Regions from separate parts of the Paenibacillus sp. SEL1 genome, predicted to be linked through region 2. Evidence: riboswitches for the same ligand, from Rfam matches in the RefSeq annotation. Region 2 holds a riboswitch; each other region holds the start of a gene.
What was found. Region 2 has a riboswitch for thiamine pyrophosphate ahead of thiC (phosphomethylpyrimidine synthase ThiC). Riboswitches for the same ligand answer to the same signal wherever they lie in the genome.

Region 1 (3,584 bases), 340 kb from region 2:
GTCGCCGCATCATAGCCCATCAAGTTCATCATCTTGTAGACTGGATGGACACCGCCTTCTTTTTCATAGGTTTTGTTTCTGGCCATATAATCGCCTAATGGATTGCCCTGTAACAAATCACCGTTATCGAACAGCATGCTGTTTCTTGTTTCACTGCGCGCCTGTTGGATCAAACCAGCTGTGCTAATCAAGCCATATTCGTTGGTTTCTTTGTCTGAATAGTAATCATAGTTCATCAGCGACGCATGAATATCCGTTGTTTCCATGATCCGCAAATTCACCGTAGCGCTATCGCGAGAATCGCTAGCTGCCCAGGATGGAGCGGCCGAAAACACCAGCATGCTACAAGCTACAACTATTGCTGTAAACCCTTTAAACCAATTTTTACGAAATAACAAAATATACCCCTCCTCATTAAGGTGTATGCCTCATATACATACTTTTGCACATATATGTAAGCCTTGAACCCACCATTTCTATTTTAATCCAACGCCAGACAAAAGAGTAGTCATTCACTTAAATTATTTATGAAAAAATAATTAATTCTCTCAAAAATAAAAAAACCAGCAAACCTCCTAAAAAACTCGGAGATTCACTGGTTTATCCATTTATATTCTCATTATTTATTCCACACTTGGCGCTCCGTTTGCTGACCCACATACTCAATGCGAGTCGGATTCACGTCCAGAATGACATAATCGGGATCATCCGGTCCGGAAAACCATTCCTTCAAGGAATCGTTCCACACTTGTTTGCGCAGCCCTTCATCAGCTGTAATCTGGACAGTAGCCTCCACTTCTACGACTTCCTTTGTACCGCCAACTTCATAACCCAGCAGCAGATAAGCATTCGGATTATCCTTTAGCTCATCCACTTTATGCGTTTTGCGATCTGTCGCCAGATGAATGTTCATTCCATCGTTAAAAAGGGCCATATAGCGTACTTTCGGTTTGCCACCCTCTACCGTACCTAACGAGCAAAATTTGTTGTTATCCAAAGCCTTCACAATGGCTTGTTCTAGTTGGCTACGATCCAATGTTTCCGTTTTACCCACAGTACAACAACTCCTTTTCACGAATTAGAATCCTCTACGGCCATGCCATTGGGCACCAGTCCATCTGAATATACCTACGCAGCTGTTCTGAAAATAACATGACCCGATCGAATCGGATTGATGCATGCTCATTTTCAGATCAAAGCTCACAGTAAAAGTGTACCCTGTCGTTCGGCAAATGAACCGTCATCTCTTCCTCCATGCTGGACAGACCCGCATTCAAGGCATATAATCTTCGTAGTAAACCCGAATAAATGAACCCATTAAACCATACAATGCCAGGGGTGCTGGAATCGGCCGGCTGAGAGTGTGTCCCAAGACACTGACCCTTACAACCTGATCTGGGTAATGCCAGCGTAGGAATGCTTAAGCAAGATGTGCCTTTTTTACATAGGACCATCCCTTACTTTGGTATATACAAGCGCAAGCGTCCCGGAACCTCGGGGCGCTTTTTTTGTTGAAGATTAAGTTGTTGGAAAGATCGCGTCCGGCAGATGTTATTTTTATGAAAATGGGGAACATAAGCTGTCTGATTGGACGGATAACGGGTAATTAAAGGAGAGAACACAACGATGAAGCGCATGAAAATGTTAAGCCTGGGACTGATCAGTCTGTGGCTCATGGCCTTGACCCTGACCGCTTGCGGTGGAAGTCCCTCCACATCCCAAGAAGCGGCTCCCGCTACCAACACTCAAACGTCTACTCCGGCAAAGGAGCTCAAAGATGTTAAAGTCGTGCTCGACTGGACACCCAATACGAATCATACGGGACTCTATGTTGCCAAGGACAAAGGATTTTACGAAAAAGCGGGTTTGAATGTCCAAATTATTCAACCTGGTTCAGGCGGAGCCGATCAAATGGTTGCCTCTAATGCTGCACCTTTTGGTATCAGCTACCAAGAAGGCGTCACACAGGCTCGTACGCAAGGCGTGCCGCTTGTATCCATCGCTGCGGTGATTCAGCATAATACCTCAGGCTTCGCAGCCCCAGTAGATCGCGGAATTAAGAGCCCCAAAGATTTTGAAGGTAAAAAATACGGCGGTTGGGGCTCTCCCGTAGAAGAAGCGGTCATGAAATCCATCATGGATTCAGACAAAGGCGATGTGAGCAAAGTGAAGATCGTCAACATGGGTAATGCAGACTATTTTACAGCCGTGAAGCGGGATATCGACTTTGCCTGGATTTTCTACGCATGGACTGGAATCGAAGCCCAGCTTCGAGGTGAGCCATTGGATATGCTGTATGTAAAAGATTATTCCAAAAGCCTCGATTACTATACACCTGTAATTGTGAGCAACGAACAGACAATAAAAAATGATCCAGAACTGGTAAAAGCGTTCATGAACGCTACCGCACAAGGCTATGAATACACTATCGCCCATCCAGAAGAAGCCGCGGACATCTTAAGCAAAGCTGTACCGGAGCTGGATAAAAAACTGGTACTTGCCAGCCAAAAATGGCTGAGCCCGCGTTATCAGGACGATGCCGCGCAATGGGGTGTGCAAAAAGCGGAGGTATGGCAAAACTATTCGGACTGGATGTACGAACGCAAGCTGCTCAGCAAGCCTTTGGAAGTGGATAAAGCCTTCACAAACGACTTCTTGCCCAAGCGTTGATCATTTGTTAAAACGCTAAATAAGACTGAACTAGAGAAGTGAACGAAGTTCCACTACGCAGTCGGATGGTGCTTCCCATCGCTGTTGTACCCAGATTTCTTTTATGAATATCCAGAGGTTGAAATCTGGGTACAAAGGCGAACGCTAACGCTTGTACAGCACCATTCCGCCCACTTCGTTCTCGTTCCACTTGGTTTATTCTTTAGTCTCATAGTGTCTAAGCGCAAAAGCAGGTGCGCTTATGTGAGAAAAATACAAAATACCGTACAACCTAGCTTAAAAACTAAGGTGCTTTTTAAGGCGGTTGGCAGCGTAGCGGTTCATTTGAATCTGGAGAAGCGCAGCGTTCGCCTTTGCCGTTGGATTCTTACCTTTTAAAATTTATTCAAAGAATCCCACGGCAACAGCGATCGTAAGATCAAATGAAACGCGAAGCGGTCTCCCCGCCTTAAACCACCCTATTTTCTCAAAACAACTCCACAATAAAGGACAGGTGAATTTTCATGGCTAACACACTGCTCAGTATTCAAGTAATCCCTAAAACTCCTAATAACGAGGACTCTTACCCGTATGTAGATAAGGCGATTGAGGTCATTCAGCGCTCCGGCGTCAAACATCAGGTGAATCCATTGGATACGACCATGGAGGGCGAGCTCGACGAGTTGCTGAAAGTGGTTAAAGAAATGCACGAGGCTTTGACGGAAGCGGGCAGTCCCAGCGTCATTTCACAGATCAAAATCGCACATAACCCACAAGGCATCAGCATGAACAAGCTGACCGAGAAATATCGCCCATGAATCCGAAAGGCAAGAACGCATCCTGGTGGAAAAGCGTATGGCCGCCCCTTGTGGCGGTCCTCTTCTTTTTAACGGCCTGGCAGGGGGCGGTTTCCTATTTACATATTGAATCCTGGC
Region 2 (3,584 bases):
ATCAGCGGTGGTTTTCTTGTCCTCCAGCTCCTGTACACTGCTTAGAAACGTCGATACCCGTCGCAAATATTCACGAGGGTGCTCTCTGAAAATAAGCTCATGTATCCCGTTTTTAACAATCCATACACTGGAAAGCGGGTTGGTTTGATTGGCAGCGAGCTTTTCCGCAATAGGATAAGGAGCTTTTTCATCCTGTGTACCATGCACAAACATGATCGGGAACGGGTAGTTTTCCTTTTTAACCTCCTGATATGGAATCTGGTGCAAGCTGGTGCCGTTCAAAACTGGAAACAACAACTCCAGAATTTCCAAAGACGGATGTCTTGGCAGATTAATTTGATTGTGAATGTTATGGTACAGCGTATCCGGTTCCAGCAGGAAGGTGCTGTCCAAAATCATTGCGTCCACATCCTTGGTTTGCAAGCCCGCCTGAAGAGCGGTTCCTGCCCCCATGGAGAAGCCCCATACGATAATCTCCGACGAGCCGCGTTGCTTCGCAAGCTGAATTGCTCCGAGGAGCTGTTGGGATTCTGCTTTGCCTCCGGTTGCGACTGCTTTGCTGTTTTGTGACGCAAATCCATAATCGAACATGACCACATTAAAGTTCAAACTGTGGGCATAATGTGCCAGATCATACATGGGAATCCAGCTTTCTTCGCGGTTAGCTCCATAACCATGGCTGAAAATAATCGTTTTCCGCGATTGATCCGCCGGGATATACCAGCCTTGTACCATGCGACTACCATCCTTGGCAGGGAAGCTGACTTCCTCATAAGGCATGCTTTTGGCCTGCATCGGATTAGAGTACAGTGGTGCAACGGTGGGATTCGTAAGTACCCATGCGATGTAAGCATGCAAGGCAATAAAACAAAACAACAGAAAAAAGACGACCGACAGCAGCAGAGCAATCACAACGTGCTTGAACCGCAGCAGACGGGGATTAAAGAGTGGGGTGGACGGCTCCTGAACAGCGGTCTGTAGCTGAGCGTTGCGCTGGGATGTCGAAATCATGTAAGAGCCTCCTTATATAAAATTGATCTTCGTTTCATAGAATATAGGTATAATTCCACTTGAAAATAGTAGTGTAGATCCGTATAGATACCTATTATCGTATGATGGGGATTATCCAAAGTCAACGCCTGAACCGGAAAAGTAAAAATGATGCAAAGAATTGTCGATGTTTGTTCTCGTTCTGTAATATGGTTGTCACAAAAACATCGGTTTACAGTAGCCGCGACTATTCTATATAATTTATGTAACCATGTTTCATAGTGTGAAACGAATATGGATACAAGAGGAGCGGTTCACGATGGAAGACCGTAAATTAACCGTTCGCGCTGTAGAGCGTGCACTTGATATACTGCTGTGTTTTACCGCAAATTCGGATCTTGGCCTGACGGAGATTGCCTCCAAAATTGGTCTACATAAAAGCACGGTTCATCGGCTGTTGACTACGTTGGAGGATCGGGGCTTTGTCGTTCGGAATGCCGAAACGGAAAAATATCGACTTGGCTTCCGCATTTGGGAGCTATCCACGCATTTGTCCCAAAGTGACGAGCCGGCGGTGCTGTTACAACCTGCAATGGAAGGACTACGTGACCGTCTGGGGGAGACGGTCAGCTTGTACTTACGAGACGGCAGCATGCGTATTCGCATACAAGCCGTGCAGAGCAATCAGGCGATCCGCAGGGTCGCGCCTGTAGGTGCGCGTATGCCGCTGGCTGTAGGGGCCTCCAGCAAGGTGCTGGCGGCCTTTATGCCGCCGCAGGAGCTGGAAGCCCTGCTAAGCGGGGATGAATGGCCGCCCTCAGTAGACCCGGAGGTCTATAAAGCCCAGCTGCAGGACATTCGCGAGAAGGGCTATGCGACCAGCTATGAAGAACGGGAGCCAGGGGCTGCTGCTGTGGCAGCGCCAATTGTGAACCGGAAGGGACAGGTCACTGCGGCTTTATCTGTATCCGGCCCGGTCAGTCGACTTGCACCCGAGACGCTACATGACTTTGCTCCGATTTTGATCGAAGCGGCGAAGGAAATGGGGCTTATGCTCCCGTAACAAGAATGAACACAGTTGAAGCAAGCAGAGTGATTTGATGGGGAACGTCTCCTTGGTAAAGGGAACCTAAAGGGGTTGCCAAAGCCATAAATTTGAAGTAGTCTGGTAAGGAAGGTGGGATGTCTGTTATATCCGCCTCATGTGAATAGAAGTATCACAGTTACTGGGGGAGCCTGTAATGCCGGGCTGAGATGGAATCGTGCAAGATTCCGGACCCTTTGCACCTGATCTGGATCATACCAGCGTAGGGAAGTAATCGGCCATTGAAATGTATACGCGGCTGCTGTCTTCAGTGGCGCATTGGAATGGATTATTCCATATGCGCATTGTCTGGATAGCTGCCTCGTTAGATTAGCCGGTTCCCTGGGGAACCGGCTTTTTTGCATAGATCAGCGCCACCCTGGGAATGGTTCCGGATCGGTGTGTCATTTCATCGAAACGGGAGGAATGGACAATGAAGTCGACAGAAGCAGAAGGAACAAAAAAAGTTGAGGTAGAGAAGACAAGCGGGGAGCAAGCCAGTGGGGTAACGCCCTTTCCAGGAAGCCGTAAGGTATATATTCAAGGCTCGCGGCCGGACATTGCCGTGCCAGAGCGCGAAATTGCTCTTCATCCTACACATACGCCGCAGGGCACGGAGCATCATGAGCCATTGCGTGTATATGATACAAGCGGTCCCATGACCGACGAAGCCTATCAGGTCGATATCCGTCAGGGCCTGCCTCCATTACGGCGAGCTTGGGCACTGGAACGGGGCGATGTGGAGGCTTACGAGGGACGCGCCGTCCAGCCGGAGGATAATGGACTGAAACCTGGCTCCAAACGGGAGACAGTGGAATTTCCCGGCGTGACCAATCGTCCGCTTCGTGCTTCGCAAGGGCGTACAGTGACGCAAATGCATTATGCGCGGCAAGGGATCATTACGCCCGAAATGGAATTTGCGGCGATCCGCGAAGGGGTGGAGCCTGAGTTTGTACGGCAGGAGTTGGCGGCTGGACGAGCCATTTTGCCTTCGAATATCAATCACCCGGAAAGTGAGCCAATGGTCATTGGGCGTCATTTTCACGTGAAGATCAATGCGAACATTGGTAATTCTGCGGTTACCTCCTCCATCGAGGAGGAAGTGGAGAAAATGACTTGGGCTGTGCGTTGGGGCTCGGATACGGTTATGGACCTGTCCACAGGCCGTAATATCCATACAACACGTGAATGGATCATTCGGAATTCTCCTGTACCGATTGGGACTGTGCCGCTGTATCAGGCACTTGAAAAGGTGAACGGTGAAGCAGAGGCGCTGACATGGGAGTTGTATCGCGATACGCTGATTGAGCAGGCGGAGCAGGGAGTGGACTATTTTACAATTCATGCGGGTGTATTGCTGCGGTATATTCCGATGACGGCGAATAGAATGACGGGAATTGTGTCCCGGGGCGGGTCAATCATGGCAGCCTGGTGCCTTGCGCACCATCAGGAGAATTTTTTGTATACACATTTTGAAGAAATTTGCGAAATTATGAAAGCCTATGATGTG
Region 3 (3,584 bases), 2.4 Mb from region 2:
CCCGTTCCTCCAAGTTCAATCTCCGTACAGCAAACGTCAATATTTCCGTCTCAGCAGCCTCTACGGCTTGGGATTGGATATCCAGATCAGAGAATTTTCCTGTTCCCAACAACAACCTCGAGGTAAAAGATGCTTTTCCAATGGTTAACATAATCAACCGCCTCCCACAAAATGTACAATCTCTAGGCAATCTCCATCCTTCAGTACCGCTTCATCATGATCTTCACGGCTCAATATATGCCGATTCAGCTCCACCACTACGGTTTTCACCTTTACATCAAGCTCATGTAGCAATTGATTCACATGAGTGATTCGATTAGAAAAGGTCATGCTCTGGCCGTTAATCGTCAGCTTCATAAGCTTTTCTCCTTGAAGAGCTCAGAAGAAAAACTACTTATCCCAAGTTCTGCTGCACCAGCTCCATTAAGCATAGCTGCCATCGCACGCCCGGTAGCATCACTCAGCAGGACACCGTTGCGATAATGCCCGACCGCAGCATATACGCCCTCGACCCCAGGAACAGTGCCTATAAAAGGGTGACCTGATGCAGCCTGCGGACGTAAGCCCGCCCAAGTGCGTATAAAAGAAGCTTCACGGACGCGCGGCAGCCAGGCAGAGGCACGTGCCAGCAAGCCCTCCAAGCCTCCTACGGTCACTTGTTCGTCATATTGATGCGGAAGGCTCGTTGCCCCAATCCAAAGCTCGTTATACTGTTTAGGCACGAGGTAAATATCATCAGCATAAATGGTGTATTCTAATGGGTGATCCTTCAAGGAGACCGCTACCGCTTCGCCCTTGACCGGATAAAGTGGATATTCAAACCCAACCTGCGCCAGTAATTTCATGCTATCCAAGCCTCCAGCAATAATGACCTGATCGCAGGAAAAAAAGCCGCTATCTGTTCGGACACCGCAAACTCGACCATTCTGTATGACCAGTTGCTCTGCCCGTGTACCAGACCATACCGTTGCTCCCAGCACCGCAGCAGCACCTGCATAAGCACGACAAAGCTGGACAGGAGCCACTTGTGTCTCCTTTGAACGATATATTGCTCCGATCGCTTGTTCATCCAAACCTGGAATTCGTCGGGCCAATTCCCTCGCATCCCACCAGATAGGACAATCATCCTCTCGCGTTTTAGAAGCTTTCCAGCGTTTTTGGCCCTCAGTTTCCGTACGGAAAGGGGTCACAAATCCTTCTGTACGGAATTCCACCGAAATACCCGACAAACGCTCCAGATCACAGACAAGCTCAGGGAATGCATCTCGACTTCTGCGAGCAAATCGTGCCAGCTCAGAGTCGGTGAACTCTTCACTTTCCGCTGCCAGCATTCCAACCGCTGCTCCTGAGGCTCCCTCACCCGGGATCAATCGTTCCAGCATGATCGTACTTCTTCCCTCCTTGGCCACATGATAAGCAATGGAACTGCCGATGACACCTCCACCTATGACCAAGCATTCAGCATGTCCTATCGCTCTTGCCTCTGTGTGTATCTTTAGCATTTGTTCCGTGTCTCCTCTCCATAAACCATTCTGCTTTCAACTTGCCTCTACTCTCGTTTTCTCGCTACAGGCTGTGAACTACAAGATCTGCCATTTGCCTATATTCCATCGCAGCTGCAACGGGCGACTCAGCCTCCCATATACCAGACATCACCGCAATACCGCTTGCTCCGGCCATGTAAAGCTCAGGGATATGGTACGGTTGTATGCCGCCCAGCGCGATCACCGGAATGTTCGACAGTCTGCAAATATGTTCAAGCTGAGCTAAACCCCGCGGTACAATACCGGGCTTACAATGGGTCTCATATACGTGACCATAAAGTACATAGTCTGCTCCTGCCTGCTCGGCAGTCTGCGCCTCCTCCAAGGAATGCACAGACACTCCACAGCGTGTACTCTTTGAAAGTAGGCTTTTCACATCCACAACAGGTAATCCATTAGCTGGTAGCTGGACGGTTCCAACCAAAGTAAGTAAAGCTACATCCACACGATCATTTACTACAATTTGTTGCAAAGGAACTTCCTGCTCCACCATGCTGCGAGTCAAAGAAAGCAATGCAGAGGCACCATTCTGTTTTAAACGTGCGTGTACATAATGAACATACGGACAAATCATAGCAGCCACTCGGGCGGCTTGTGCAAAAGTGCCCTTTTCCATCGAAATTGCGTGTAATTCGATTTTGTCTTCACCTCACATTGGATTAAAGGATCTAAGCTTAGCCAGCCACGTCTACCAGCAGTAATGAAAGGGGATTGTATGTGAATCCGTCTACGGAAGCTCGAACAACTTAAAGTGAACGAAACGCAAAAAAACCACTTCCCCAAGGAAGTGGTTTAACGAACGTCCAATAATCGAACGGACCATGATATCCGTATACGTGTATCGTCCCACGCACAAACAAAATAAAGATGGTGTTGCCTTGTTTGTACGGCGCTCACTTCCCTACGCTGGCATAACCCAGATCAGGTGCAAAGGGTCCGAAATCCATTTATTCCGTCTCAGCCGCATGGGCGGCTCCCCTAGTGTGACTATTTTATTGTATAAGCTAAAGATAGCTTAGCATATTTTCCTAATTCTGCAAACCCCACTTCGTGTGAAATCGCAGAACTGGATTTAACTGATTTTAGTTAACTTTACTTGACCACTCTTCCACATTCCACGTTTTGGTTACCCAATCCTCGTAAAAGTCCGGTTCGTGAGATACAAGCAATACGGTCCCTTTGTATTCCTTCAAGGCACGTTTCAGCTCATCCTTTGCTTTAACATCCAAGTGGTTGGTAGGCTCATCGAACAATACCCAGTTGCTTTCACGCATTAACAGTTTGCAAAGACGGACTTTAGCCTGTTCTCCACCACTAAGCGCAGATAGCGGACGTGTGATATGCTCATTTTTCAAACCGCAGCGCGCCAAATGCGCTCGTACTTCATGCTGGTTCAAATGCGGAAATTCATTCCACACATCGTCAATCGGTGTAATTTTCTCTGCCTTTACTTCCTGCTCAAAATAAGCGGGCTGCAAAAAATCACCTTGATAGGTTTTTCCACTGATTGGCGGAATTTTTCCCAATATGGTTTTGAGCAATGTCGATTTACCGACACCGTTGTAGCCGACAATTGCAATTTTTTCGCCACGTTCAATCGTCATGGACATCTTAGGCAAAAGGGCATGTGTATAACCAATCTCAAAATCAATACCCTCAAATACCGTCTTTCCGCTTGCACGTGCCTCTTTGAATTGAAAGGTTGGTTTTGCGGCTTCTTCAGGCTTATCAATACGTTCGATCCGATCAAGCTGCTTTTCACGGCTCTTTGCTCGGCCTGAGGTAGAAGCACGCGCTTTATTACGCTGAATAAAATCTTCCTGTTTCTTTATAAAGTCCTGTTGCTTCTCATAAGCATCAATATGCTGAGCTTTGTTCAGATCCGCCATTTCAAGAAACTTTTCATAGTTAGCTGAATAACGGGTCATCTTGGCAAATTCAAGATGGTAAATAACATTAACGACCTGGTTCATAAACTCAGTATCATGTGAAATAAGGATAAAAGCATAGGGATAATCCTTCAAATAGCGCGTAAGCCAT
Region 4 (3,584 bases), 2.1 Mb from region 2:
TCGCTCTCGTCAGCGTGGCCACCCTTGATCACAACGAATTTTGGTCCCATACTGCTAATATGTCTCGCAGCCTCGCGGCGATCCTCCATCGTATGGATACTAATCCCTGTCAGGGCTTCCGCCTCCGGGATATTCGGTGTAACGACCAGGGCCAAGGGGAGCAGGTCGTCCTTCAAAGCCTGCACCGCTTCCAGCTGCAGCAGTTCAGCGCCTCCCTTGGCAATCATCACGGGATCGACGACGACCTTTTTCCAGCCGAACTTTCGGATCTGCTCGCTCACAAGACGGATGATGCCGGCATTAAACAGCATGCCAGTCTTCAGGGCATCCACTCCAAGGTCTAATCCTACGGCTTCGATCTGTTCCGCTGTTGCTTCCTCTGGTAGCGGATATACGCCGTGGACCCCTAAGGTATTCTGTACGGTAATAGCCGTAATAGCCGACATGCCGTACACGCCAAGTTCTTGAAAGGTTTTGAGATCAGCTTGAATTCCGGCCCCGCCGCCACTGTCCGAACCAGCAATCGTCAGCGCTCTGGGTACACGAGTGTCTATCATCGCGCACCACCTGCTGTGGTTGTTCCGGCTTCACGGATAGAGACATGCCCTTCTAGTGAACCTGTATGCAGTTTGGCCAGCTCGTCGAGAAAGGCAATCTGGAAGCTGCCGGGCCCCAGCTCTGCGGTACGTGCTGCGGCTCGAGAAGCTGCTGCACCGTAAAATGCCAAACCTGCTGTACCTGCGAGCAGCAGGTTGGGTTCAACAGCTGCAAAGGCACCTAACACAGAGGTCAGCAGGCAGCCTGCTCCGGTTACCTTCGTGAGCAGCGCGTCTCCGCCGCTAATCATTCGTGCTTCGGCCCCATCGGTGATGACGTCCTCTTTTCCAGTAATGACAACCATTGTATTGAGCGTTCGAGCAGCCCGAATTGCCAGATCGACATGGCCGCTGTCAGCACTGTCACCGGCATCTACGCCTTTAATCTCACGCGCTTCTCCAACAAGATGTGCGACTTCGGCTGCATTGCCCCGCACCAATGAGATTTTGACTTCACTAAGGATTCGCAGTGCCGATTCAGTTCTAAAGCTCGTTGCTCCCGCACCGACCGGATCTAGCAGCACCGGAACACCGTGTGCATTCGCCGATTGTCCAGCAATGATCATGGCATCCACCAGTTCGCGGTTCAGTGTACCGATGTTTAACACGACGGCGCCTGCTATTTTTGCCATATCTGCTACTTCCTCGGGTGCATAGGCCATCACCGGGGAGGCGCCCAATGCATACAGACCGTTGGCCGTAAAGTTGGTGACTACCACATTGGTCATATTGTGAACGAGGGGTTTGCTGTTTTGTACCTTCGTCAGGAGATCCGAATAACTTTTTTTCCATGTACTCATAATGATTATCCTCTCTATAGTTGGTGGTTCAACAGGGCATTAAACGTACTTCACACATCGAATCGCCAGGCTGACTATTCCAAGACCGCTGCCTGCATCTGGACCGGCCATTCTTCCTGCTTATAAGCCATATCCCAGAACTTATATTCCAGCTGGCAGCTCAGTATAAAATGCTCAATCATCCGCTCCCGCTCAGCAGCCGTTGCGTCTTCCGCCCAAGCATCTACACGTTCTCGGAACTTGAGTGTTGTATCATCAAGCTGATCTCCATAGAAGCCCATCCATTCATAGAACGGATGAGACTCATCCGGCTTTACTTCATCCAGCAGCCTGCGACCAATCTCGGCATACGTCCACATACATGGCAGCAGCACAGCCAAGATCTCGCCCAGGCTGCCCTCATGCGCAACCGTCAGCATGTGACGGATATAGTGATGAGCCGACGGAGCGAGCGGATATCCCTGCAACTCTTCATAGCTCACCCCTGCGACAGCACAGAAATTTTGATGCGGATGAACCTCACTGTGGAGAATAAAAGAGATTTGTTCATTAAATACAGCCATGTCCTCCCGATTTGTGCATTTGGAGATTGCGATGCCGTATATCCGCATGTAAGCGTTCAAATATTCAAAGTCCTGTTTTACATAGTGAATCAGCTGTCCCCTTGTCAAACTTCCTTCAGCAATACCTCTCACAAAGGGGTGCTCAAAAATCGCTTGAAAGATGCCGTCCGCCTGCCGACGGAGTTCTTGTGTAAAACTCAATTTCCCCACCTCCATTAAATTGAAGAGCAAGAAGTCCTGTAAGAATATAATTCCGGAACAACGCTAAAAAGCCGCCCCGGAAAAATGGGAGCGGCTTCAACAATAGGCTCAATACGCAAAAAAACGTTTGAAACCTTATATACGAAGGCTCCACTTTCCTACGCTAGTACGAACTAGATCAGGTTCAAAGGGTCCAAGATACGTTCTTGTCTCAGCCATAGCGGCTCCCCTAGTGGACTTCTATTCTTTTGACTATTACTGTACATACGTTCATACGCTATGTCAAACATAGTGTGCAAAATATGAAATTTCCTCTAGTTAGGTGTTTTGGGCTTAGTGAGGGTGATGAATTACATTTTCCACAGCTTTGACCTTGGCATATTCCGGTTTCCACATTGCAACTCGTATAGCTTGTTCCACATCTGAAATGTGCGCCTGAGCTACCTGATCCTGTATCGCGGCTTTTGCAACCGCAATCGCAACAGCGTACGAAACTTCGCGTAATTTTCGGATATGAGGGAGTAGTGCACCACCAGGCGTATTCGAATCTACACCATTGGCAACAGCTACTGCTGCCGCTGTAAACATCGCAGGGGTAATCCTTTTGGCTTTAACCACAATCGCACCCAGACCCAGTCCCGGAAAAACAAAGGCATTGTTCGCCTGTCCAATCTCAAATTTCGTACCGTTATAGGTGACGGGCTCAAAAGGACTTCCGGTTGCAATCAGTGCTTTGCCATCGGTCCACCGGATCAAATCCTCGGGTACTGCTTCTGCAAGGTTTGTAGGATTGGACATGGGCATAATGATCGGGCGTTCTACATGTTTCGCCATCTCCTTGATGATCTCTTCAGAAAAGGCACCTGCTACACCGGAAGTTCCAATCAATATCGTAGGCTTCACCTGACGGATGACCTCTAGCAGTGGTATTTTGCCGTCACCCGATCGGGTCCATGAGCTGACTTCATCCTTTTTGCGCACATACGGTTTCTGATACTCCAATACGTCTTCCATATCTTCCATTAACAGCCCGCGATAATCAAAGGCCCAAAAGGACTTGAAGGAATCTTCTGCGGAAAGGCCGTCCTCGATCATAGCACCCCGAATTTGATCAGCATTACCGATTCCTGCTGCCCCTGGACCGAAAACAAGTATTTTTTGTTCACGCAGCGGAGTCTTGGTGATACCCACCGCCGAAAGAATCGCAGCCAAGGTCACCGCTCCTGTACCTTGTATATCATCGTTGAAGGTGAGTATACTTTGACCGTATTTTCCTATAATATGGCGTGCATTTACGCTACCCACGTCTTCCCAATGTAAAAGCGCCTTTGGGAATTGCGCTAACGTTTTGCTGATAAAAGTATCAATAAACTGGTTATAGGCTTCTCCGCGAACCCGTTTATGGCGGTTTCCGATGTACAGTG

Region 1: linked by a shared signal. The riboswitch ahead of ACYCSE_RS11355 (ABC transporter substrate-binding protein) and the one ahead of thiC (phosphomethylpyrimidine synthase ThiC) in region 2 are both predicted to bind thiamine pyrophosphate.
Region 3: linked by a shared signal. The riboswitch ahead of ACYCSE_RS23615 (thiamine phosphate synthase) and the one ahead of thiC (phosphomethylpyrimidine synthase ThiC) in region 2 are both predicted to bind thiamine pyrophosphate.
Region 4: linked by a shared signal. The riboswitch ahead of tenA (thiaminase II) and the one ahead of thiC (phosphomethylpyrimidine synthase ThiC) in region 2 are both predicted to bind thiamine pyrophosphate.

What each region holds. Positions count from the first base shown of each region.
Region 1 covers NZ_CM137723.1:2,475,113-2,478,696, reverse strand. Annotated here, with positions in the region: gene ACYCSE_RS11365 (bifunctional 2',3'-cyclic-nucleotide 2'-phosphodiesterase/3'-nucleotidase) at 1-398, opposite strand, end outside; gene ACYCSE_RS11360 (pyridoxamine 5'-phosphate oxidase family protein) at 620-1,054, opposite strand; TPP riboswitch at 1,325-1,434, shown strand; gene ACYCSE_RS11355 (ABC transporter substrate-binding protein) at 1,627-2,670, shown strand; gene ACYCSE_RS11350 (MTH1187 family thiamine-binding protein) at 3,174-3,467, shown strand; gene ACYCSE_RS11345 (ABC transporter permease) at 3,464-3,584, shown strand, end outside.
Region 2 covers NZ_CM137723.1:2,816,201-2,819,784, forward strand. Annotated here, with positions in the region: gene ACYCSE_RS12910 (alpha/beta hydrolase) at 1-1,011, opposite strand, end outside; gene ACYCSE_RS12915 (IclR family transcriptional regulator) at 1,310-2,053, shown strand; TPP riboswitch at 2,209-2,321, shown strand; gene thiC (phosphomethylpyrimidine synthase ThiC) at 2,508-3,584, shown strand, end outside.
Region 3 covers NZ_CM137723.1:5,173,817-5,177,400, forward strand. Annotated here, with positions in the region: gene ACYCSE_RS23600 (thiazole synthase) at 1-151, opposite strand, end outside; gene thiS (sulfur carrier protein ThiS) at 154-357, opposite strand; gene thiO (glycine oxidase ThiO) at 354-1,502, opposite strand; gene ACYCSE_RS23615 (thiamine phosphate synthase) at 1,567-2,160, opposite strand; TPP riboswitch at 2,426-2,534, opposite strand; gene ACYCSE_RS23620 (ABC-F family ATP-binding cassette domain-containing protein) at 2,627-3,584, opposite strand, start outside.
Region 4 covers NZ_CM137723.1:698,245-701,828, reverse strand. Annotated here, with positions in the region: gene thiD (bifunctional hydroxymethylpyrimidine kinase/phosphomethylpyrimidine kinase) at 1-557, opposite strand, end outside; gene thiM (hydroxyethylthiazole kinase) at 554-1,396, opposite strand; gene tenA (thiaminase II) at 1,471-2,160, opposite strand; TPP riboswitch at 2,299-2,401, opposite strand; gene ACYCSE_RS03135 (NAD-dependent malic enzyme) at 2,494-3,584, opposite strand, start outside.